DNA from 4 places in the Paenibacillus sp. YIM B09110 genome. Region 3 is predicted to be linked to each of the others. Evidence: riboswitches for the same ligand, from Rfam matches in the RefSeq annotation. Region 3 holds a riboswitch; each other region holds the start of a gene.
What was found. A riboswitch is a leader RNA that binds a small molecule or an ion and turns the genes downstream of it on or off. The one in region 3 is predicted to bind cyclic di-AMP.

Region 1 (5,856 bases), on a different contig from region 3:
AAGCGAGATATAGATCGAGCCGGCCATCGGAATAGACAATAGGACGGTGAATATGGCGGTAATCAGAATCGTCTGACCGCCGAGCTCATTTTCGCCAAGCGATGCTCTAACTCCGTCGAGTACGTTCATATTGATGATGACGTACGTAACGAAGTAAATGATAGTGAGTACGATTCCTCGCTTGAATGACGTATGTCCCCGGTAAAGGACGGCGTAGATGACTGCAAGTACGAACAGGATGAAGCTCATGAGGAAGTAGCCGAAGCCGGTCATGAATTGCGCCCACTTGTCTTGGCCTTTCACATAGTCCCTATACTCTGCCGGCGCAATGAAGGCTGGCTTGTATTTCGTCATGACGGGCTCGCCTTCGATCAAGCTTACGGCAATCGTCACTTGCAGCTTCGATTGACCGATCGAATGGTCGCTTGGGCTAACTCCCCACTCGCCGTTCGGATAGGCCGCTCCGCTTGCAAGCTCCTCTGCACGGAACCCTTGCTCCTCTAGCAACGCGATGCTCAGCTTGTCGATTTCCGGATTGTCGTCGAGAACGTGCTCGCCGCCATGCAGATTCCAGGCAACGATACGTTCACTCTGCATATGTACATAGACGAATCCTTTGCCGCCTGCTCCTTCGAAGTCGACCTCGACTTGATACGTATCGGTTGGGAATTGCTTATCGTATAGATCGGCATACGCCTCTGTCAGCTCATCGCGCGTAAGGTAGCCGTTCATAAGCTTGTCGGATTGATGGACGGCTTTGGCGGAGTCCACCTCGTGTCCTATGAGCTTCTCGGCGAATGACGAGGCTGCCTGCTCCGCTTGTGCTTTGCTTATGGCTCTGCCGCCTAGCTCATCTGAAGAGCTCGCCTTTATTAACGGGACGATATCGACGAACATGTAAATTAAAAGACAAATAACGGCTGCCCATATGTAACGCTTCCATTCCTTGTGCTTAATTGAATCGATCATCAGTTCACCTCATGCGTATAGGAGTAGGATGAAGCATACTATACTACCATATCACAACGTTCCCTGAATTATCCATTGAAACTAGGTCTTTATTTTCATAATCCCGCGAAATAACGATGTTCATGAAGTGTAGGGCAAGGTGAAGCGCATAACTGCGTCTTTTTGGTCGAATATAGCCTCTAATGTGAGAAAAGGGAGCTTTATGCAGACACGTATTTGGGCTTATAATCGTTATCGTCATACCAAATGAATAGCACAGCCGAATTTCCTTAGGAAAACGGGGGAACCAAATTGTTGCCGGGCATTCGGCGGCATGGGGTGAATTTCTACATTGCCGGAGCGCAGCTTCAGGCGATTGAATAGGGCTGCCTGTCCAGGCCCGAATCCGTCAGCTAACCTCGTAGGCGTATTGGAACAGGACTCATCTTCATGAGCACTTGAGCTTCCAGTGCTTTTTTTTGTGCGCTTATAACGATAACGCAGTAGATTTTCGAAGATTGAGGTGCACAATATAAGATGAAATTTGCATGGATTTGGGACGTGAAGAACTGGTCTCCGCCAAGGATACTCGTTAGCGGCTTCGCGCTCATTATATTCATTGGGGCATTTCTGCTCTCTTTGCCCTTCGCTTCGGCGACAGGGGAACGGCTGAACTTTATAGACGCTTTGTTCACGGCCACTTCGGCGACTTGCGTTACCGGACTCGTCGTCGTTGATACCGGCACTTATTTCTCGACAGCCGGCCAAATCGTTCTAATGGTGCTGTTCCAGCTTGGCGGCCTCGGCTTCATGACGATGGCAACGCTAATCGCTCTTGTTTTACGGCGAAAAATATCGCTGCGCGAGAGGCTGATTCTTCAAGAGGCGATGAATCAGACAAGCATGGAGGGCATTATTAGGCTAATCCGCCGTGTCATCTATTACTCGCTGTCTATTGAACTTGTCGGGATGCTGCTGTTCACGTTCCGATTCTCGTTCGATATGCCGCTTGGCAAGGCAGCATTTTTCGGTGCATTCCACGCCGTGTCGCTATTCAACAACGCCGGATTTGATATTTTCGGAGATTACCGCAGCTTAACGCTGTATGTGTCCGATCCAATCGTTAATATTGCCGCGATGATGCTAATCGTATTCGGAGGACTCGGCTTCGTTGTTATGTCCGATCTAATGGAATATCGGAAGAAGCGCAAGCTATCGCTGCATAGTAAAATCGTCCTCGCCATGACGGGAACGCTGATCGCGTTAGGAACGATTGTGTTGTTTGTTTTCGAATTCACGAACCCTCTCACGCTCGGCTCGCTCGATTGGGGAGGCAAGATATGGGCATCATTATTTCAATCCATTACGCCGCGCACGGCTGGCGCCAATACGCTCGATTATACAGCTCTAAGGCAGGCTACCGTCTTCTTTACAATCATCCTTATGTTCATCGGCGCTTCGCCGGGCTCGACAGGGGGCGGCATTAAAACGACGACGTTCACGGTGCTTGTCGGCGCCGTAATCTCGATGATTCGCGGACGCGAGGATATCGTCTTCTTCCGCTATCGGCTTGCTAAGGACCGCATATTCAAGGCGCTGACGATTACGATTTTGTCGTTAACGCTCGTTGTGGTCGTGACGATGATCCTTGCAACGATCGAAAATCAGCCGTTCATGAAAATATTGTTCGAAGCAACATCTGCGTTCGGCACCGTAGGACTATCCATTGGATTGACCCCGGAGCTTAGCGATATTAGCAAAATGATTATTGCATTCACGATGTTTGCCGGTCGGCTAGGTCCATTAACGCTCGCTTATGCGCTAGGGCCTGGAACAGATAAAGAATTGTACCGGTATCCGGAAGGTAAAATAACAATTGGATAGGGGATTTACAGGTGGCTATCAAACGCAGTCAGTTTGTCATTGTCGGCTTGGGGCGGTTCGGCTCAAGCCTTGGAAGGGAACTCATCGAGCTCGGTCATGAAGTGCTCGGCATCGATAAGGATGAGGAAACGGTGCAGGATATGAGCAGCGTGCTAACTTACGCCGTATCGGCGGATTGCACGGATGAGGAGACGCTTCGCTCGCTCGGCGTTCGCAACTTCGACTGCGGCGTCGTTGCGATTGGCGATGACATTCAGGCGAGTATTCTAACTGCTATTTTATTGAAGGATCTTGGCGTGAAGAAAGTTGTCGCGAAGGCGATGTCCGAGCTGCACGGCCGTGTGCTTGAGAAGATCGGCGTTGATCGGGTCGTCTATCCGGAGAGGGATATGGGCATTCGGGTTGCGCATCAACTCGTATCGCCTAACCTGCTTGATTATATCGAGCTATCCAAGGATTATACGATCGCAGAGCTTGCCGTTCCGAAATGCTTGAACGGAAAGTCGCTGAGCGACCTTAATCCCCGGGCAAGATTCGGCTGCAGCATCGTTGCGATAAACAAGCCTAACGGTATAATTATTGCTCCTTCGGCAACAGATGTTCTTACGGAACGAGACATTATGGTTATTATAGGGACGAACGATCAAATCGAGGAGTTCGAGGCGACGGTTATCCGTTAAATAGAGCACCGATCTTATGGATTCGAAAGCGATATATTGGAAATGATGAAAACAGCGGCTAAAGCTTATCGCCGCTGTTTTTTGTCAATTATGTCAGGCTTGCTTGCTCGGGAAGCGGGCTGCAATTTCATTAATCCACAGTCGAACCGAAGGACTCAGCCCCGCGGGATCGGCATGAATAAGCGATGTCGTGCGTTTCGTATCCTCTAGTTCGCGAATCGGTACGACAACAAGCTCATTGTCGTCGATCAATTGTTGGCGCATATACGATTGCGGAAGCAATGTAGCTGCGCGGCATGTATGCAGCAGGCGAAGGATAGCTTCGAAGGAATCGATCTCCATTCGAACGTCAGGCTGCAATTGATACTTATCGAACAGCTCGTCGGTCAATACGCGGTACCATGTTCCGCGTGAGAATAAAATCATCGGCATGCCGTCCAGATCCATAATGCCAAGCGTACCTTTGTCGGTTACGACCTGATTGCGCGGCAGAATGAGCAGCAGATGATCATCGAAGAGAGGCAGACAGCGCAGCGTCGAATCCTCAATACTGGAGGCGACGATGCCGATATCAGCCTTATGCTCGCGGACAAGCGAGACGATTTCATGCGTTTTGCCGGTTACGGCTTTAATATCGACCTCAGGGTGTGCGCTCGTCAACATTTGAATCAGATCCGGCAATGTCGTCTGCAGCGTCGTCAGGCTTGCGCCGATCGTTAGCGAAGAACGGCCGGTCGCGGTGAATTCGGACACCGTTTGCAAATAGTTTCGATGAAGCTGTCTAAGCTCAATCGCATACTCGTACGTAAGCTGGCCTATTCTTGTTAGTTCGAGTCGTTTGCCAATCCGCCGGAACAGAGGCGATCCGATGTCTTGCTCCAGCTTGGCGATCTTGCGGGATAGGGCAGGCTGCGACAGATTGAGCAGGGCAGATGCTTTGTTCATACTCGACTGCTCGACGATTACAGAGAATACATGGAGCTCATCATACACGACAAAATCCCCTTATGTCATTTTGTTATAAGAAATTATAAAAAATAAGCAATTCCATTATAAGCTGAAAAGGAGTAGGATGGAAAGTGTGGCTAGATTGTGTCGAGTTTTGTTGACGGAGGTACATGCTGGGGTTACAATGGTGAATGGTTTGTATGAGCGGAAACGGCTTTAATCGTCTACAAGCGGTATAAGTACGTTTTGCACTAAATTCTAAGTACATATAAGTGCTGTAACTTAGAGGCTTAGAATTTACAGATGGAAAAGTATGCAACTACAGTCTTGAAAGGAGAAGGAAGAACATGAAAGGAAACTCGTATTTCTCGCGCAAGCTTCATTCGCTTCTAGGCATCATTCCGCTAGGCGGCTTTATCGTCGTCCACGGTTTGGCGAACTATCAAGCGTTCGAGCGCGGGCCAGAGGGCTTCGGCAAGGCCGTGCACTTTATCAATAGCATGCCTGTGGTAACGCTGCTTGAGATTTTCGGTATTTACCTCCCGCTATTGTTCCACGGTATCTACGGCCTATATGTGGCTTACCAATCGAATTCGAATACGGGGCGCTTCCAATACGGAAGGAACTGGGCGTTCACAGCGCAGCGCGTAACGGGGGTAATTACATTTGTCTTCGTCTTCTGGCATGTGTACCAGACGCGAATTCAAGTGTACCTCGGCAACATTACGCATGAAGAGCTCGGCTCGACCATGAACCTGATTGCGAACAATCCTGCTTACTTCGTCTTCTACGTGATCGGCGTACTGGCAGCGGTATTCCACTTCAGCAACGGCCTGTGGGCGTTTCTGATTAGCTGGGGCATTACGATCGGCCCGAAAGCGCAACGCATCTCGTCCTACATTTGTATGGGTGTTTTCGTAATTGTCGCTGCTCTGTTCATTCTTTCGCTTGTTGCGTTCAGAGGCGATGAATTCCAAGAAGCTGCAAGTGCCGCATTGGCGCTTACAAATATCGGTTAGTCTGATTAATAGGTAAGTCTTAAGGACAAGGAGTGAAACGTTGTGGCAAAAAATAAAATAATCATCGTCGGCGGCGGTCTTGCTGGCTTGATGGCAACCATCAAAGCAGCAGAAGCAGGCGTACACGTTGATCTGTTCTCTCTTGTACCGGTCAAACGTTCCCATTCCGTATGTGCGCAAGGCGGCATTAACGGAGCGGTGAATACGAAAGGGGAAGGCGATTCCCCGTGGGAGCACTTTGACGATACGGTATACGGCGGCGACTTTCTAGCGAATCAACCGCCAGTTAAAGCGATGTGCGACGCAGCGCCTGGAATCATCCACTTGATGGACCGGATGGGCGTTATGTTCAGCCGTACTTCCGAGGGCTTGCTCGA
Region 2 (5,856 bases), on a different contig from region 3:
GTCATGAAGAAGCAGTGCGTGGAACGGTGAGCGAATGTATAGATTGGTTCGCAGAGCATCCGCCGCTCGGTGAGTTCGTAATCGTTATTGCAGGTTTAAGCGAATCTGAGGCGAGTGAACAAGAAGCAGAAGGCGCTTGGTGGTCTGAACTTGATATTGCCGCGCATGTTGCGCATTATGAGAGAGACATGGATCGCAAGGAAGCGATTAAGAGAGCGGCTGTCGATCGCGGCTTGCCGAAGCGGGATGTCTATAACGAGGTTAATCGCTAGAATCGGGACTGTGGATAAGTGGACAAAAAAAGACCTTCCTGGCCGGGTTCTAGCGCAGGAAGGCATCAAGGAGTATAAAAAGGTTAGAATTAACATGTGGATATAAATGATTATAACCTATTTTTTTTATTTTGTCACAGGAGAAGGCATTTCTGATAAACAAATATGGCAAACTATTTTTCCTTTGAAGTAAGATACGTTCTCTGCATTGCCACAGAAGATACATGCAGGCTCGTATTTCTTCAACATGATGCGCTCTCCGTCCACGTAAATCTCTAGCGCATCCTTCTCTCCGATTCCTAGCGTACGGCGCAATTCAATCGGAATAACAACTCGTCCCAATTCGTCCACTTTACGGACAATCCCTGTTGATTTCATCATGATCTATCAATCCCTCTCTTAGATAAATTGTTTCGCCATCGTTCGACATGTTTCTTAGGTTTATGTCTATAATAATACCAACGATTCCCAAAATAGTCAACCTAAAAATTTACTATAAATATCCGTAATTACGGGCATTTGACTACGAAATGGGGGCATACTACTCTGTAATAGAATACAACAGCTTCGACAATTTGGAAACTATTAAACGACACTATTCGACATTAATTCGACATTATGTGTCGAAAATATGAACGAAGGAGATGATCATAAAATGAGAGAGCCGCTTCAGGAAGAGAAGGTATTCAAGGATCCCGTACACCATTATATATACGTACAAGACCAAACGATTTGGGACCTTATTAACACCAAAGAATTTCAGCGTTTGCGCCGAATTCGGCAATTAGGGACGTCCTACTTAACATTCCATGGCGCAGAGCACAGCCGTTTCTCCCATTCGCTGGGCGTATATGAAATTACGAGAAAAATTATTTCACAGTTCGAACGCAATAGCTTCCATGACTGGCCGAAGGAGGAGCGGCTCGTATCATTATGCGCGGCGCTGCTTCATGATGTCGGTCACGGTCCGTTCTCCCATTCGCTTGAAGAGGTATTCGATACCGATCATGAGGAATGGACGTGCAAAATTATACTCGAGGATACGGAAATCAATCGAGTGCTGCGAGCCGTATCCGAAGATTTTCCGAGCCATGTCGCTGCCGTCATTCAGAAAAAATATCCAAAGCCGATTGTTGTCAGCTTGATATCAAGTCAAATGGATGCGGATCGAATGGATTATTTGCTCCGAGATGCTTATTTTACGGGAGTAAACTACGGAAATTTTGATTTGGAGCGCATTTTGCGTGTGATGCGGCCTTACAAAGGGCAAATTGTGGTTAAGGAAAGCGGCATGCATGCGGTGGAACATTATTTGATGTCGCGTTACCAGATGTATTGGCAGATTTACTTCCATCCGGTTACGAGGAGCTCGGAAATCATTTTGAGGCAAATTTTCCGCCGGGCGAAGGAACTGTACGAGAAGGGTTATTCCTTCTTATGGATGCCAGAATCGGTCAAGCGGCTGCTCGATAATACGATGGCCGTCAGCGATTATTTGAAGCTGGATGAAGCGCTTGCGCAGACGGCATTCATGCAATGGGCCGAAGAGGACGATTCACTGCTGGCCGACCTATGCGACCGCTTCCTGAATCGTCGATTATACAAGTACATAACGATCAATGATCCTGAGCCTACTTTATTAGAAGAAATACGTTTGCTGTTCCTCTCGATCGGCATGAATCCGGAGTACCATATGGAGCTCGATTTCCCATTCGATCTGCCTTACGACGTTTATCGTCCCGACAGACAAGAGGGAGAAAAGAAAGAAAAAGCGCCGATTTTGTTGCTGGATCATCAGGACGAAATAAGTGAAATATCGGCTAAATCCGACATTGTTAGATCGATCACCGGCTTGCATCAGGGACAGTATCATTTGTATTTTCCAGAGGAGCCGCTAAGGATGAATATTTCGCGGATTAGTCCTCATCTGAAACAACTATTTCAGCTTAATGAAGGAGTATAACATCAACATGACATACTTATTTGATACGCATACCCATCTAGACTCACATAAGTTCGACGAGGACCGTACAGAGGTAATTGAGCGAGCGAGAGAAGCGGGCGTTGATCTGCTGCTCAATATCGGTTTTAACAGGGAGACGATCCCTACAACGATTGCACTTGCGGAAGCTTATGACTTTATCTACGCAGCAGTTGGCTGGCACCCTGTCGACAGCATCGATATGACGCCAGACGACTTGGAATGGATCGAACGGCTATGCGATCATCCGAAAGTTGTCGCAATCGGCGAGATAGGCCTTGATTACCATTGGGACACTTCTCCTAAGGATGTGCAGCATCGTGTATTCCGGGAGCAGATTAGACTGGCTCGAAAGGTGAAGAAGCCGATCGTCATCCACAATCGGGATGCGCATGAGGATATCATTACGATCTTGCGCGAGGAGAATGCTGCAGAGGTTGGAGGCGTCATGCACTGCTATTCCGGCAGTTGGGAGACGGCCAAAGCCTGCCTCGATATGAACTTCTATATCTCGTTCGGGGGACCGGTTACATTCCAAAATGCACGTGTGCCAAAAGAGGTGCTGAAGCAAGTTCCAATGGACCGATTATTGATCGAAACGGACGCCCCTTATTTGACCCCTCACCCGTTCCGAGGGAAGAGAAATGAGTCCGCTTACGTCTCTCTTGTCGCCCAGTCGGCAGCCGAGCTATTGGGCAAATCCGTGGAAGAAATAGCCAAAATCACGACCGAAAACGGTAAAAAATGTTTTGGTATTGTTTAAAAACGGTAGGAAACGAGAGATCCAATGACCTTTTGGGCGATAAAACTGGATTTTGTTCAAGAAATCTATAAACTTTTCCGACTTTAACCAGCTTTTTCGCTTAAATCGTCTTTTATCGCTTCTTTACAACAGACCGTCCGTGAAGGTATGATTCATTTCAGAGTTATTACTTTTTGTATTGGATTTCCAGTTTGCGCTTAATCTCCGGAAGGAGAACGGGGGACCCAAGTGCGGGTATTTGAAGGACCGCGCTTTGATCTTTTCAGGGGTGAATTTCGAAGCCATTGCCATGAGCATTGCGATTTCGAATAGGGCAGCTCTCTTGCCCGAATCCGACAGCTAACCTCGTAAGCGTTCATAGAGAGCGATCAACCTCGTGCACCCATTTTTATGATATCTCGTGTAGACACCCGAGAAGCCACGATACAGATCCTCTGTCGACGGCTTCTTTTTATTTTCGAATAATCGGGAAATCGTCGTCATAGGGTTAGTCATGGAGGTGAGAGGATCGAGAAAAGAAGTAGAATTACTGGATTGCGTGCTCGCACGCCAATATACTATAGTCGCGTCAGTTGTAATCATGCGTAACACTTGGCGGCGGGGCTATGAAGGAGGACCGATGAAATGGGCACAATCCAGGTAAAGGACACCCATGGGAAACGATCATCCAGCATGTCTTTCGCAATGCGATGGAAGCATGAAAATTTGCGTTTGATACTACTCAGTGCTATTATCTCAATCGCTATGACTTTCATGTTACTGGTGTTGTTGTACGGAACGGCTGTCAAAAGCGTCTCCGTAGTAGTGAATGGACAAGAAACCGTTGTAGAAACAAAGCAATGGGTCCTGCAACGCCTACTGGATGAACAAGCTATTACGATTGGCGAGCATGACGAGGTTTCGGTGCCTCTGAATGCAGCCATTAAAGACGGCGATCGCGTTGAAATTAATCATGCGGTGGCGGTCAATGTAACGGCGGATGGCAAGACATCAACGGTGTACACGACAGAAGGAACTGTGCAAGCGGCGATCGAGCAATTAAATATTTCTGTTCGTAATCATGATAAAGTAGTACCGTCGCTTAACTCATCTGTCGAAGAGGATATGTCGGTAACCGTTGTACGCGTCGATACGAAAGTATCGGAGAGCGAGCGGGCGATGCCATTCTCTATCGTGAAGAAAGAAGATCCGACGCTGGAGGTCGGCAAGGAGAAGCTGATCCAGACCGGGAAGCAAGGTCTTATCGTTGAGCATATTCAGAAGCAGTACGAGGATGGCGTGCTTGTTTCTAAGCAAATGGTCAGCAAAGTAATCGAGACCGCTGCAGTCGATCAAGTCGTGGCAGTCGGTACGAAGAAGCCTGAACCGAAGGTAACCGTGCTCTCTAACAGTAGTCCTACTGTGGAGACGTTGACGAAGAACGGTGTAACGCTTAAGGCGAAGAGCATCTTGAAGAACGTCACGTTAACTGCGTATTCTGCAGGCGTGGAATCGACGGGCAAGGACGAGAGTCACCCGCAATACGGCATTACGGCGTCCGGAACGAAAGTGACGGAAGGAAGAACGATCGCGGTTGATCCGAAGGTAATCCCGATCGGCTGGTGGGTCTTCATCGAAGGCATCGGATTCCGCCGGGCAGAGGATACGGGAAGCGCAATAAAGGGCAATAAGATCGACGTGTATTTCGGCAGTCAGAAGACTGCGGAGAAGTTCGGACGCAAGAAGGGTTACACCGTGTACGTTATTGGACCGAACAAACCGTCATCCACTTAGTGCTTTATCGGCAGCTAACTGTTTATCATCATCTTATCGTAATGTACAATTAAATATGCCATCATAAGAAGAGGCTTAGCCTCTTCTTTTTGTAGTTTTATTGACGCAATTCAGGCAGCAATTGTTGCAGCTATTTAAAATATAGGAAAGTATAAAATTCACACTTATACTAGGCCTATATTTAACCGCGAAACGTTTGCTTATTGCCGCTTAGGATGGCGATAGCCGTTTACGCTTGAGTAAATGAGGAAGGGAATGATCTTAGTGATTAAGGAGATCATTGTCGTAGAGGGCAAGGATGATACTGTTGCGGTGAAGCGCGCTGTAGAAGCCGATACGATCGAGACGAACGGCTCGGCGATCGGCGATGATGTGCTGCGCCGTATAGCGCTGGCGAATGAACGCCGCGGCGTAATTATATTTACGGATCCCGATCATGCGGGGGAACGCATCCGTAAGATTGTGGCTAGGCATGCGCCGGGCTGCAAACATGCGTTCCTGCCGCAGGAGAAGGCGCTGTACAAGGGCGATATCGGCATTGAGAACGCAAGCCCCGAAGCTATTCGTCAGGCGCTCTCCGAGCTTCGAACGGAGACGACGGATACGGCTGGCGAGGTGACCTGGGAGCACTTAATGGAAGCGGGATTGATCGTGCATCCCGATGCGGCGAATCGCAGATTGCTGGTAGGCAAGCTGCTTGGCATTGGCTATGCGAACGGCAAGCAATTTTATAAGCGTTGTACAAGCTTCCGCATCTCGAAGACAGAGTTCGACGAAGCTATGCGCGAGATGGAACAGCAACTGGAGGGATAGCGATATGAACGGACAAGAAAATACCGCGGCGTCAGGCAGAGCGGCTATTGAAGTGGCAACACCGAAGCGGACGAAGGAAATTATTGCGAAGTACGGCTTCTCGTTCAAGAAGAGCTTAGGTCAGAACTTCCTGATCGATCAAAATATATTAAATAAGATTGTCGAGGCAGCAGAGCTCGACAAGACGAAGGGCGCGCTAGAGATTGGCCCGGGTATCGGTGCGCTCACGCAAAGGCTAGCCGCTTCTGCGGGTA
Region 3 (5,856 bases):
CTCCTGGTTAAAATTTTTCCGGGTGAATTAAAGCATATAAGAGGTAACCGAATACGAGTACGGCAAGCGCTGCTACGATAATCATTCGCCATCGCCCCCAGTTTGCTTAATCGCTCTGTCGCACCAAGCAAGAAAACCATAAAACAATCCGAAGCAAACGATTAAAGTACCAATCATGTACAGATCCATCAAGGTAGTTCCCTCCTGCTATAGACATTTACAAAAAGTTATTTTTTCAATAGAAACCCAATTTCGCCGGTTTGCGAATGTACGATGTGATCTGCGCCAAGCCCTTTATATATGACTCTTGGATTCCAATGCGTCGTAATGACGTAGATCGATCCAGACGTCCAATCTCTGCAGCATTGTATGAACCTGCAGCTAAGCGCTAAGCTGCTCTCAAAGATGAATACATCGCCAATGATTTTTTCCGGAATCATCCAACTATTCCTGTCATTAGTATTCACGTATAAAACGTTGTTAAGTCCGTGCTTACGCAGTTGTCTTTCCTCTAGCTTGCTGTTCGTCAGGACGATGAACGGCAGTCCGCGAAATACCAATGTTTTTATGAATGCTTTGCCAGCTTCATTAAGCCCGGCAACGATAATATGCTCCTCGCCCAACCGCAATCTCCTCCGAATTTCTGAAAAAAAAGGCAACAAAAAAGAAGCCTGCGGGAAAAGAGGACCTTTCCCCGCGGGCTTCTTCGGAGGCATGGCTAAGGAAGCCATGCCGAATCGGCACTGCGATGGTTGCCTCTCTCGATTACGCTTACGAGGTTAGCTGTCGGATTCGGGCGTGAGAGTCGCCCTACGCAAGGCGCTTAAGCCTTGCGATTCACCCCATGAGCACCAATGCGGCCGACTCCATAGCGGCGCATCGCTCTTTGGTTCCCCCGTTCCCGCAGACTGCTGCGGAACTCAGCGATAAAATAGCAATTAAAACGAATCGTTGTATCATTCCTCTCTCCAAACCACGCTTACGAGGTTAGCTGTCGGATTCGGGCGGTGAGAGTCGCCCTACTTCGAAGCGGCATCCATGGTGCTGCCTCTTCGAAGATTCACCCCTGCCGTGCTGTCGGACGACTCTCACATCGTACAGACGCACCGCTTCACATTTGGTTCCCCCGCTTTCCGCTTGCCTCGCGGAAACTCAGCGATCAGTCCATCGCAACTTCATTTGCGAATCCTGTATCGAATCTTACTCCCAGCCAAATTTTATGTAAAGCAGGTCCAGCGTCCATATTGGATAATATAGGAGCTTATAGACTGATAGTTAACGTTTTCAAAAAGTTATACCTCGATATTCCTCTCTTTTTCGCCAATTATCTCTCGATTTCTAAAATTACATATAAGCCTGAATTTCGTATCCAACTCGCGCAAGCATGCTTTTTTTCAAATCTTAAATAACAGAAGTAAAACCGAGTATTCTATCGAAAAAGCCTCTTTTCATAGTTAAAATGAACGTCGCGCCTCTAATTTGCTCTTAGAGCGTCTTGTGCAACAAAATGAACCTTTTACAAATGCCTCAAATCGGTTTAGGATAGACGTCGAGCCGAAAAAGGCAAATCATTATCGCTGAATTTGTCCATAGGATAAAGCGGGGGAACCAACAAGAGCAATCGTTCGATTGTTCGAATGGGGTGAATCCGAGGCAATGCCTCGGTAGGGCAGCTCTCTAGTCCGAATCCGTCAGCTAACCTCGTAAGCGAATAGAGGAGAGAATTTCATATGTTCACACAAGCACAAATCGACGAGCCATTACCTTCTTGCACCAACGACTTCCTGGCGCTAATCATTAGAAGAATCGAGATGTTCGTCATTCCTGAATACAACGGTTATTGCGCCGGGTATCGCGTCTGTCTCCATTTAGCAACGAATAACGGATTAGGCTGGGGTGAGTTGTTCGTGAATGAAGCAGATAAACCGGCAGACTGGATCAGATGGGGCAGCATACTGCATCGTTATATAGGTGAGATACAGGCCAAGGAAAGCCCCGTTGACAATCGCATTTACGGTTTGTTCAACGACGCGCTAATTCACGTTCGGAACGACAAGAGTACGTTAAATCCGGCCATGAGTGGAGATTTACTGAAGTGCTCCGTTTCCTATATCTCACTGTTTTAAGGGTAAGTTGTCAGAATATTTAGCGAAAAGCATTTACAAATGGCGTGGATAGATTTATAATATACGGCATACTAACGCTGAATTTTTCGTTTGAAAAAGCGGGGGAACCAACGCGAGCCACTACTTGGATCAATCGATCCGCTCGCAAGGGGTGAATCCAAGGATTTGTAACCTTGGTAGGGCGTCTCTCTGTCCGAATCCGACAGCTAACCTCGTAAGCGAAATAAGGAGAGGTTTATTTATGTTGACGAAATCCGATTGTCATCTTTCTTTTCTGTCCGATCAAGAGCTTAGTGACAGTCTCACCATCACACGCATCGAGTTGTTCGTTATTCCTGCCCTCGCCGTCGACTCTTCCGGTTATCGCGTATGTCTTCGAATGCTAAGCAACAAAGGGGTCGGCTGGGGTGAATTTTTTGCGCCTGAGTCCGACAGCCAAATCGATCTGAAGCAATGGAGTGAGCCGCTGCGTCAATTCGTCGGAGCTTTCACGGATTCTGCCTCGTTGTATGACTCTCTGCTGCCGGCACATGTCGATGGAAGACTCAATGAATTGTTCTGTACCGCGATCGACGATCTTCTCGCTCATACCGACAATCCTACCTTCATCGAAGGCAATACCGAAGAGACAGTACTTAAGAACCGTTCTGTTGCCTATGTGTCCATCCATTAGCGTATTAGAATGAAGCAAGCCCGCTCCTACAGCGCGAAGGAGCGGGCTTGCTTACGTTATGGCGAGCTTATGATCCTTATGATCCGGTCGAACGATAATGGCGGACACCGATATGCCATACCGCTAGACAAGGTACCAAGAACAATACACCAGCAAGCGGCAGCAGCATATAGAACCAGTCATTGCCGTTCTGCTTTCCAAGAATATAGAGTAACGGCAAATAATTGACGCATCCGAACGGAATAATATACGTAAACAGAACTTTAACCCATCTTTCGTAAATATTCAGCGGATATTGTGCCATCTCCCTCCCTCCGTCTGTCAAAATGTTCGCGATCTCAAGCCCCTGAATCGTCCAAAAGCACATCGTTGCCATCAAGATATAGATGCCTGCGAAGATACATACGCCGCAAACGATCATCAATATAAATGTAGTTACCTTGGCCGCATTCCAATCAACCGGCAGCTTATACAGTGCCCAGCCAAGCACAATCGCGCTTTGCAGCATCCGCCCGACTCTCGTGAATTCGAATTGCGACCCAAGCACTTGCAGCACTGTGCTGCGCGGACGAACAAGCAGACGGTCGAACTCGCCTCTTCTCACGAGACCCGAGAATGCATCGAACCCCCGCGCGAAACATTCACTTAGCGAGAACGCCATATGAATAATGCCGAAGCACAACGCAACCTCGAAGAAGGTCCAGCCTTGCAGTTCCCCAAAGCGCTCAAACATAAAATACAAACCCGCGAACACCGTAACCGGTACAAAAAACTGTCCGAAGCTTAGCAGCCAGAAGGAAGCTCGATATTGCAGCTGCGACTTGAACAAAATCGATAAGTATTTGAAATAGAGTTTCATGGCGATTAGCCCCCCTGAATGACTACTTGCCGTAGTGCCTTCCTCATTGCGGCCCAACCTATTCCTATGAGTACCCCAAGCCAGCCTACCTGGATGATGATCCCCCATAACGCTTCCGTCTGTGAAATATGGCCTGAATATACACGGAAAGGGAAGTCAACCGTCCAGCGGAACGGCAATACGTAAGTAAACCGTTGCAGCCAATCCGGCATAAGCGGCACGGGAATAATCATCCCCGCCAGGAATTCGCCGGCAATCGAGATCATAAGAATCGAACCTGTCGGAGACAGTGTCCAAAATACGGAAATGTAAATCATCATTGATATCGCAACAATGACGAATAAGCCCAGCAGCAATGAAGCAACAAAGAAGAAAAGCGTTGGCCAGTCCGGAGGCGTTGTCATACGATACGGTTCCGGCAAAAAAAACACGACAAGAACAATCGGCAAGCAGCGCAGCGCTGCGTTTGCCACGCGCTGCGCGAGCAGCTTGGCGAACCAAAGCGGATATATGCCGATTGGCCTGCACAATTCATAGGCAATATTGCCGGTCGTAATGAGATCGAACATTTCATTGTCACGTGCCCAGAGCATGATGAACGAAAGAAAAATTTGCTGCAGCCAGACGTAAGTAATAATTTCCTTCAACGATATCGGCGGGTGCGCTGTACTATGACTATAGAAAGCGATGTAGATCATAATGAATACGAATCCAAAAAACAACTGCGTTATTGCACCGGCAATTGCAGATGCGCGATATTGCAGCCCATTAATGAATCTCAGCTTCCATACCGAGACATAGGCCCTCATATTTGATGCTCCTTATAGAGCTGAACGATCATCTCATCCAAGGATTCTTTACCCTGCACGCCGAACCGGCTGCGCAGCTGCTCCAAGCTCCCGTCGTATAACAAAGTCCCCTTGCCAATCATAAGAATCCGGTCCGCCAGCGCTTCTATATCGGCCATGTCATGCGTGGTCAGAATGACCGTAACGCCTTGCTCCTTGTTAATTGTCTTAATAAACTGCCTAACAGCCAGCTTGCTCACGGCATCAAGTCCGATCGTCGGTTCGTCGAGGAACAATACGCTTGGGCTATGCAGCAGCGAAGCCGCTATCTCGCAGCGCATTCTTTGACCCAGACTGAGCTGCCTCACAGGCGTACGAATGAATTCTGCAAGGTCCAGCGTTTCCGTCAGCATTCGTAGATTGTCTTCATACCGCTTAGGCGGTATCTTGTAAATATCCTTGAGCAGCTCATAAGAATCAATCACCGGCACATCCCACCATAGCTGGGAGCGCTGGCCGAAGACGACACCGATGTTTTTCACATAAGCAGTACGATCCGCCCATGGTGTATAGCCCATAATGGAGCAGCTTCCTTCATCAGGCACGAGTATGCCGCTCATTACTTTAATCGTCGTCGACTTCCCCGCTCCGTTCGGGCCGATGTATCCGACAATCTCTCCCTTGCCAATCGAGAAAGAAATATCTTTAAGCGCCTCGACAACCGTATGCTCCCGTACGAACAACGCTTTCGCCGCTTGCTTCAATCCAGCCGAACGTTTCGCTACCTTGAACGACTTCCCAATTCCTTGTAGTTCAATCATATTGTCCTGCATTTCAAGTAAACCTCCCCGCTCATTGTGTTTGTGTATCCCTCTTCCAATCAAGTCCGATGACACTTCGCAAACGCCGCTCAAAAAATATATCCAAATTAGTAAAAAAAGTATAGACTTATAATTTTGCGCCAGCTATACTATTATTATAGAGATCGAGGACGGACCCCCTAGCTTAAAATTTGTCTAAAATAGGTTTACGGCATAGAAAAGGCCGAGCGAGTAGCTAATTACTACCGCTCGGCCTTTTCTTATTTCATTGGTGACGTCTGTTATGAGAGAGCACACAATGACAGGTTTCCCATCCTGCGTGGTGATACTATAGGTAACGAAAGGAAGTGTTGCGATTGGAATGGCTGCTCCGCATGAAGGACGCCTTGGACTTAATCGAGGAACGCATGGATGATCGGCTGGATATCGAGGAAATCGCGAAGGAGGCATTCGTCTCTCCCTTCCACTTTCAGCGCATGTTCCATATCCTTACTGGGATGACGGTAGCCGAATATACGCGTAAGCGCCGGCTGACGTTAGCTGCTCAGGAGCTCGCGATGTCCTCTGCCAAGGTCATCGACGTAGCGCT
Region 4 (5,856 bases), on a different contig from region 3:
GTAGCGGCTGGAAGCGGTGAAGCCGGGCATCGTATTGACCTCGTTGAACACGATACGGCCATCGCTCGTGACGAACATGTCCACTCTGGCGAGGCCCGAGCAGCCAAGCGTCTTGTAGATGATTTGCGCCGCGGCCCTCACTTGTTCGGCAATTGCTGCCTCCAATCGGGCAGGAAGGCGGATCTGCGAGGTGCGCAGCGAATACTTCTCGTCATAATCGAAAAACTCGCCCGCCAGCTCGATCTCGTCGATCTCGGCGATGAACGGCTCGTCTCCGCTGCCAAGCACCGCGCAGCCAACCTCGAAGCCGTCGATATTTTGTTCGATAATAACCTTGCTATCATGGGAGAATGCGTCTCGAATGCCTTGGTGCAGAGCCGCATGGTCATAAGCTTTCGTAATGCCGAACGACGAACCCGATCTGGAAGGCTTCACGTACAAAGGAAAACCAAGCTTCATCGCTTCGGCCGCTGCCGCCTCCCAATCTCCACTCTCCCATACAGTAATCGAAGCGGCTGTCTGAACTCCTGCAGCGCGAACGAGCGTACTCGCTATCGCCTTGTCCATGCTTATTGCCGATGACATCGTATCGCAGCCAACGAAAGGTATGCCTGACAGTTCCAACAGTCCTTGCACGGTTCCGTCCTCGCCATTACGTCCATGAAGAACAGGAATGACGGCATCTATAGATACAGTTCGATATTCAGTGCCAGCCAATTCAACGATTCCAGCTATAGAACGACTAGGTGATAGGAAGGCAGGGATACAGCTTGCATGGCAATGCCAGCGATCGCTCCTGATCTCATCGGTGCTTCCGTTATATCTATACCAAGTGCCTTCACGCGTAATTCCAAGCATAATGACAGCGTATTTGGAGCGGTCCAAATGGTCGATCACCGAAGCGGCCGATTGCAGCGACACCCCGTACTCCGTAGATTTTCCTCCGAACAGAACGGCTATATGTTGAATGGTCATTAATTATTTTCTCTCCTCTCGAATTCCGAGCTTGCCCTTGATTATAGGGAGCGGAATTAAATAATCCGGAAAGAAAACATTAAGAACTATTAAGATCGCTTTAATATTTTCATAAAAGTTTACAGACGCAGGTAGCAAAAATAGAAGAGGATGTCCCGCTCGTCATTGCGGGACATCCTCTTCTATTACGTATAACTCATGAGCGGTAATTACTTCGTTGCTGCCGCTTCCCACTCAGCGATTTGCACATTGTATTGCTCGAGCAAAGCGCCCAGTGCTTGCTTGATCGCCGCTGCGTCCTCGGACTGAACGGCTTTTGACAAAGCGATCTCGGCACGAATAAACGACATGTCCGCATCGTTTGCCTCCGTAACGGTAACGGCGGCTTCGTCGCTTTGGCTCACGCTAATGTTGATAAGCTCTGCATTTATCATCTTAACATCGTCCAGCTTGATTGGCTGGGCGCTCACGGCTTTCGTCAGGTCGACACTTTTCAACTGAACGCCCGAAGCGCTTGCGGAAGTCAGCGTAGACGTGCCTTCCTCGAGCTTTGTCAGATCAATGTTCTCCGTTACTTCGAAAGCAGGTACTTCTCCTTCTGCGAGAGGGAGGGCTTGGACGGCAATACCGGCGTTGTGGAATGAGATCGCCGTTCCGACATGCTTCTCGTATTGCTCCAACGCCTTCTTCCAGGCTGGTACGGTCTCCGGAGCATATTGCTCGGCAAGCTCAACGGGATTGTTGAAGCTGTACACGACGGACGAGGCTTCCAAAGTGCTTGCCTTAGTTAGCGTAGCTAGCTGCTTCGCCTCCCCTTTGATGATCGGCGTATTTCCGCTTGCGCTTGCTGCGCTCGACAGGGACGGAGCGGCAATTGCGCTTAATAATAGCGCGGACGATAGGACGGCTCTGGAAATGACTAGTTTGCGGTTCATATTTATTCACTCTCCCAATAGGTTTGTGTTACAGCTCTAAGAGTATCGGACGAGTGTGGCACAACGTTGGTGTATTTGTGGAAAAACGATGGCATGACCCCATTAGCGGGGCCTGCTTGGTATACTTGAACCATAAGAATGGATCATTAAAGGCTTGAATGGGAGGGCATGGCATTGAGCGCTTTGCTTACTAATTACCGCATCGCCGTCGTGGACGATGACCAGCATATACGCCATCTTGTTGAAATGTACTTGCGGAAGGAAGGATACGAGACGATCGGAATGGAATCCGCTGAAGAAGCTTTGGCGTTATGGCGGACGAACCCGCCCGATCTATGGGTGCTTGATATTATGCTGCCCGGCATGGACGGCTACGAGCTGTGCAGGCGCATTCGCAGCGAAGCTGAAGTGCCTATCATTATGATCTCGGCCAAGGATACGGAAGTCGATAAAATATTGGGACTAGAGCTTGGCGGCGATGACTACATGGTGAAGCCGTTCAGTCCGCGAGAGCTTGTCGCCAGAATCAATCGGCAGCTGAAGCGCTGGAACAAGCTGAATCAGGGAGAGGAAGGGATGCTTCCTGGACATGGAACGGGAACGGCAGTTGGCTCTGATCCGGCGCTGCAGGGGGCAAGACTGGAGCTAGGCGAGCTTAAGCTGCTGCCGGAGGAGAGGCGCGTATTCTGGCAGGAGACAGAAGTCGACATGACGAGCAAGGAATTCACCATGCTCAAAGTGTTCATTGAGCAACCGAACCGCGCTTTTACAAGATCCGACCTTTTGACGCTCGTATGGGGCGACGATTATTTCGGCAGCGACCGCGCCGTCGATCATTTGATTAAGCGAATTCGTAAAAAAATCGAGCATCTGCCCATTGAATCGGTATGGGGCCACGGCTATCGGATGCGCACGGACAGGGGTGTGAATGCATAATGAAGCTCGTTCATCAGATCAATATTGCTTTCGGCGCTGCTCTTGTAATCGTGTTGTCGGTGACGGCGGTATTGATCCATTTTGTGCTGCTTGATCATTTCATGGTTGCCCAGAAAGAAGATATGAAGCAGGTAAGCGCCGAAATAACGAAGTCGCTTGAGAATCATACAACGTTGACAGCCGTTACATCTCTTGATTCTGCAAAGCTGTCAGGAGAGGCAGTTACGCTGTCGCCAGTTACGGCATCGGGTATTTCGGCAATCGTAACGGATAATAACGGCAATTATGTCGATGTGAATACAGACGAGCTGATCCCGATGGCCTCGATCAATATAATCAGCTCGAATGCGATGATACTGGAGACGGCGACGGCGACACAATCGGGAGCGGTCCCAGTCGCGACGGCCAAAGCAGTCGAATCCATTAATTTGGATAAAATCTGGGACGGCAGCGACAGTCGGTATTTGGTCGACGTAACGGCTGTTCCCCAAGGCAAGCTGACGCTGTTAACCTCCGTTAGCAAGATCGAAGAAATCGAGCGTGCGCTGCTTGGACGTCTGCTGCTCGTATTCGCGATTGGCGGCGTTCTTATACTCGTCCTTAGTCATCTCATTACGAGGAAGCTTATTAAGCCGTTAATCAGGCTGAAGGAGGAGCTGACGAAAGTGAAGGGAAGGCAATTCGCCGACGTACAGCTTGTGAAAGCGAGCGGCGAGATTGGCGCAGTCGCGCGGACCGTTCATGAAATGGCCGGCGAGCTGCATCGGTTCAATCGGGCGCAGAAGCAGTTTTTCCAGAATGCTTCCCATGAACTGAAGTCGCCGTTAATGTCAATCGCGGGATATACGGAAGGTATTCGGGACGGCGTGTTCGAAGGCGAATCCGTTCGCAAAGGGTTGGACATTATATTAAGCGAGAGCGCAAGATTGAAAAACATTGTGACGGAAATGACTCTGCTCGCCAAGCTCGACAGCGAAGAAGATATTTATAAGCCGGTTGTCGTCAACGTCAAGGAGCTGCTTACGGAAACGATCGAACGCGTCAACCCTTTGCTCGTCAAAAAACAGCTGGCCCTTCATCCTTCCATCGAAGAGCATGCCGATATGCTCGTACTCGCCGACCGGGATAAGCTGCTGCAAGCGCTGCTTAATATTTCGTCCAATGCGGTTCGCTATGCGAACAAGCATATTTATATTCATGCGGCGGTTCATGGCGGACGGGTCGAATTATCGGTTTCCGATGACGGCAACGGCATTCCTGAAGAGTTGCTGCCTTACCTGTTCCATCGCTTCGTGAAAGGCAAAGACGGCGAGAGCGGGCTGGGGCTCGCGATTGCCCGCGCGATTGTCGAAAGGTGCGGCGGCAACATTATGGCAGCCAATCGAGCAGGCGGCGGTGCGGAGTTTTCGCTCGCTTTCCCCGCTGCGACCGCATGACGAATGACTATTTTTAAGTCTAAAGCGGATATTGGGGCGATTGAACGATTAAAATGCGCAAAGCAGGGACGTGCGCCGCGTCTTGCGGTCATGTATGCGCATTCATGGATTTTCTAACGCTTTTTTAACGTTTTTTGAACGAAAACGTTGGTTTACATTCCATTCCCAGAGGACTATGATCGTAATGCACTAAAATATATATTCACGATCGCTGAGTTTCCGATCTCGAAGCGGAAAGCAGGGGAACCAATTGCGACGCGCAGCATAAGCGAAAGCTTGCTACGTCGCCGGGGTGAATCCGAGAGTCGCCGTCTTCATGAGGGCGCGCTCGAGGTAGGGCGACTCTAAACGCCCGAATCCGTCAGCTAACCTTGTAAGCGTGTATGGAGAGGTGAATCAACTACGGCTCGTCTTATAGCCGCGGGGATTTCCCTGCGGCTTTTTTTGTTATGCTCTTTTTTAAGGAAAAACCATTCTTTGACGGCGGTGACAGCATGTTAGCTTCAATCAAAAGATTATTAATCGGTCGACCGCTGAAGTCGAAGGAACTTGGCGAGCAGAAGCTCGCGAAGACGAAGGCGCTCGCTATTCTGTCTTCGGACGCATTATCCTCGGTTGCTTACGGTCCGGAACAAATTCTGCTTGTGCTAATGACGATTGGCGTAGCGGCGTTCTGGTATTCTGTTCCGATTGCAATTGGCGTATTGATTTTATTGACGGCATTAATTTTATCGTATCGACAAATTATATTCGCTTATCCGCATGGCGGCGGCGCTTATGTTGTATCGAAACAAAATCTCGGCCTGTTCCCGGGGCTCATATCAGGCGGCGCGCTGCTGGTCGATTATATATTGACCGTTGCGGTAAGCGTATCGGCCGGAACCGACGCGATTACGTCGGCTTTTCCCAGCCTCCATGAATACACAGTCCTGATCGCGGTGGTCTTCGTCATCTTCATCACGATATTGAACTTGCGGGGCGTGACGGAATCGGCTTCGATTCTCTCTTATCCCGTGTACTTGTTCGTGTTGGCGCTGTTCATCATGATCGGCGTCGGTATCTACAACATCGCTACCGGTCACGTATCGCCGGAGCTGCATCCGCCGCTTGGCACGCCGGTTGCGGGTATCAGCCTGTTCTTGCTGCTGCGGGCTTTCGCATCGGGCAGCTCGGCGCTGACGGGCGTTGAGGCGATATCGAACGCGATTCCGAACTTCAAGGACCCTGCTCCGAACAATGCGGCGAAGACATTGGTTGCGATGGGGGCGCTGCTTGCGGTGTTATTTTCCGGTATCGTATGGCTCGCCTATTATTACGGAATTTCGCCAAAGGTGGAAGTGACGGTCGTATCGCAGATCGCCGAAGAGACGTTCGGACGCAACATTATGTATTATTTCATTCAAGGCACGACGGCACTTATTCTCATTCTTGCGGCTAATACGGGCTATTCGGCTTTCCCGCTGCTTGCGGTGAATTTGGCGAAGGATAAGTTCATTCCGCGCATGTTCACGGTGAGGGGCGATCGGCTCGGCTACTCGAACGGCATTATTATTTTGGGCGTACTGTCCATCATT

Region 1: it holds a riboswitch for cyclic di-AMP, as region 3 does, so the genes downstream of both, V8F51_RS00360 (TrkH family potassium uptake protein) here and V8F51_RS08325 (hypothetical protein) in region 3, are expected to answer to the same signal.
Region 2: it holds a riboswitch for cyclic di-AMP, as region 3 does, so the genes downstream of both, V8F51_RS24395 (ubiquitin-like domain-containing protein) here and V8F51_RS08325 (hypothetical protein) in region 3, are expected to answer to the same signal.
Region 4: it holds a riboswitch for cyclic di-AMP, as region 3 does, so the genes downstream of both, V8F51_RS23340 (APC family permease) here and V8F51_RS08325 (hypothetical protein) in region 3, are expected to answer to the same signal.

The regions. Positions count from the first base shown of each region.
Region 1 covers NZ_JBANSP010000001.1:78,390-84,245, reverse strand. Annotated here, with positions in the region: gene V8F51_RS00365 (CPBP family intramembrane glutamic endopeptidase) at 1-969, opposite strand, end outside; cyclic di-AMP (ydaO/yuaA leader) riboswitch at 1,217-1,391, shown strand; gene V8F51_RS00360 (TrkH family potassium uptake protein) at 1,486-2,832, shown strand; gene V8F51_RS00355 (potassium channel family protein) at 2,850-3,512, shown strand; gene V8F51_RS00350 (LysR family transcriptional regulator) at 3,606-4,505, opposite strand; gene V8F51_RS00345 (succinate dehydrogenase cytochrome b558 subunit) at 4,808-5,479, shown strand; gene sdhA (succinate dehydrogenase flavoprotein subunit) at 5,522-5,856, shown strand, end outside.
Region 2 covers NZ_JBANSP010000022.1:8,265-14,120, forward strand. Annotated here, with positions in the region: gene rsmI (16S rRNA (cytidine(1402)-2'-O)-methyltransferase) at 1-272, shown strand, start outside; gene V8F51_RS24380 (AbrB/MazE/SpoVT family DNA-binding domain-containing protein) at 399-653, opposite strand; gene V8F51_RS24385 (HD domain-containing protein) at 928-2,235, shown strand; gene V8F51_RS24390 (TatD family hydrolase) at 2,243-3,016, shown strand; cyclic di-AMP (ydaO/yuaA leader) riboswitch at 3,201-3,386, shown strand; gene V8F51_RS24395 (ubiquitin-like domain-containing protein) at 3,641-4,789, shown strand; gene rnmV (ribonuclease M5) at 5,054-5,602, shown strand; gene rsmA (16S rRNA (adenine(1518)-N(6)/adenine(1519)-N(6))-dimethyltransferase RsmA) at 5,607-5,856, shown strand, end outside.
Region 3 covers NZ_JBANSP010000004.1:370,245-376,100, forward strand. Annotated here, with positions in the region: gene kdpF (K(+)-transporting ATPase subunit F) at 8-85, opposite strand; gene V8F51_RS08320 (hypothetical protein) at 228-623, opposite strand; cyclic di-AMP (ydaO/yuaA leader) riboswitch at 754-936, opposite strand; cyclic di-AMP (ydaO/yuaA leader) riboswitch at 962-1,168, opposite strand; cyclic di-AMP (ydaO/yuaA leader) riboswitch at 1,566-1,725, shown strand; gene V8F51_RS08325 (hypothetical protein) at 1,731-2,126, shown strand; cyclic di-AMP (ydaO/yuaA leader) riboswitch at 2,192-2,362, shown strand; gene V8F51_RS08330 (hypothetical protein) at 2,368-2,799, shown strand; gene V8F51_RS08335 (ABC transporter permease) at 2,876-3,658, opposite strand; gene V8F51_RS08340 (ABC transporter permease) at 3,664-4,467, opposite strand; gene V8F51_RS08345 (ABC transporter ATP-binding protein) at 4,464-5,279, opposite strand; gene V8F51_RS08350 (AraC family transcriptional regulator) at 5,624-5,856, shown strand, end outside.
Region 4 covers NZ_JBANSP010000019.1:84,656-90,511, reverse strand. Annotated here, with positions in the region: gene vanG (D-alanine--D-serine ligase VanG) at 1-975, opposite strand, end outside; gene V8F51_RS23355 (hypothetical protein) at 1,185-1,910, opposite strand; gene V8F51_RS23350 (response regulator transcription factor) at 2,094-2,846, shown strand; gene V8F51_RS23345 (sensor histidine kinase) at 2,846-4,282, shown strand; cyclic di-AMP (ydaO/yuaA leader) riboswitch at 4,482-4,678, shown strand; gene V8F51_RS23340 (APC family permease) at 4,777-5,856, shown strand, end outside.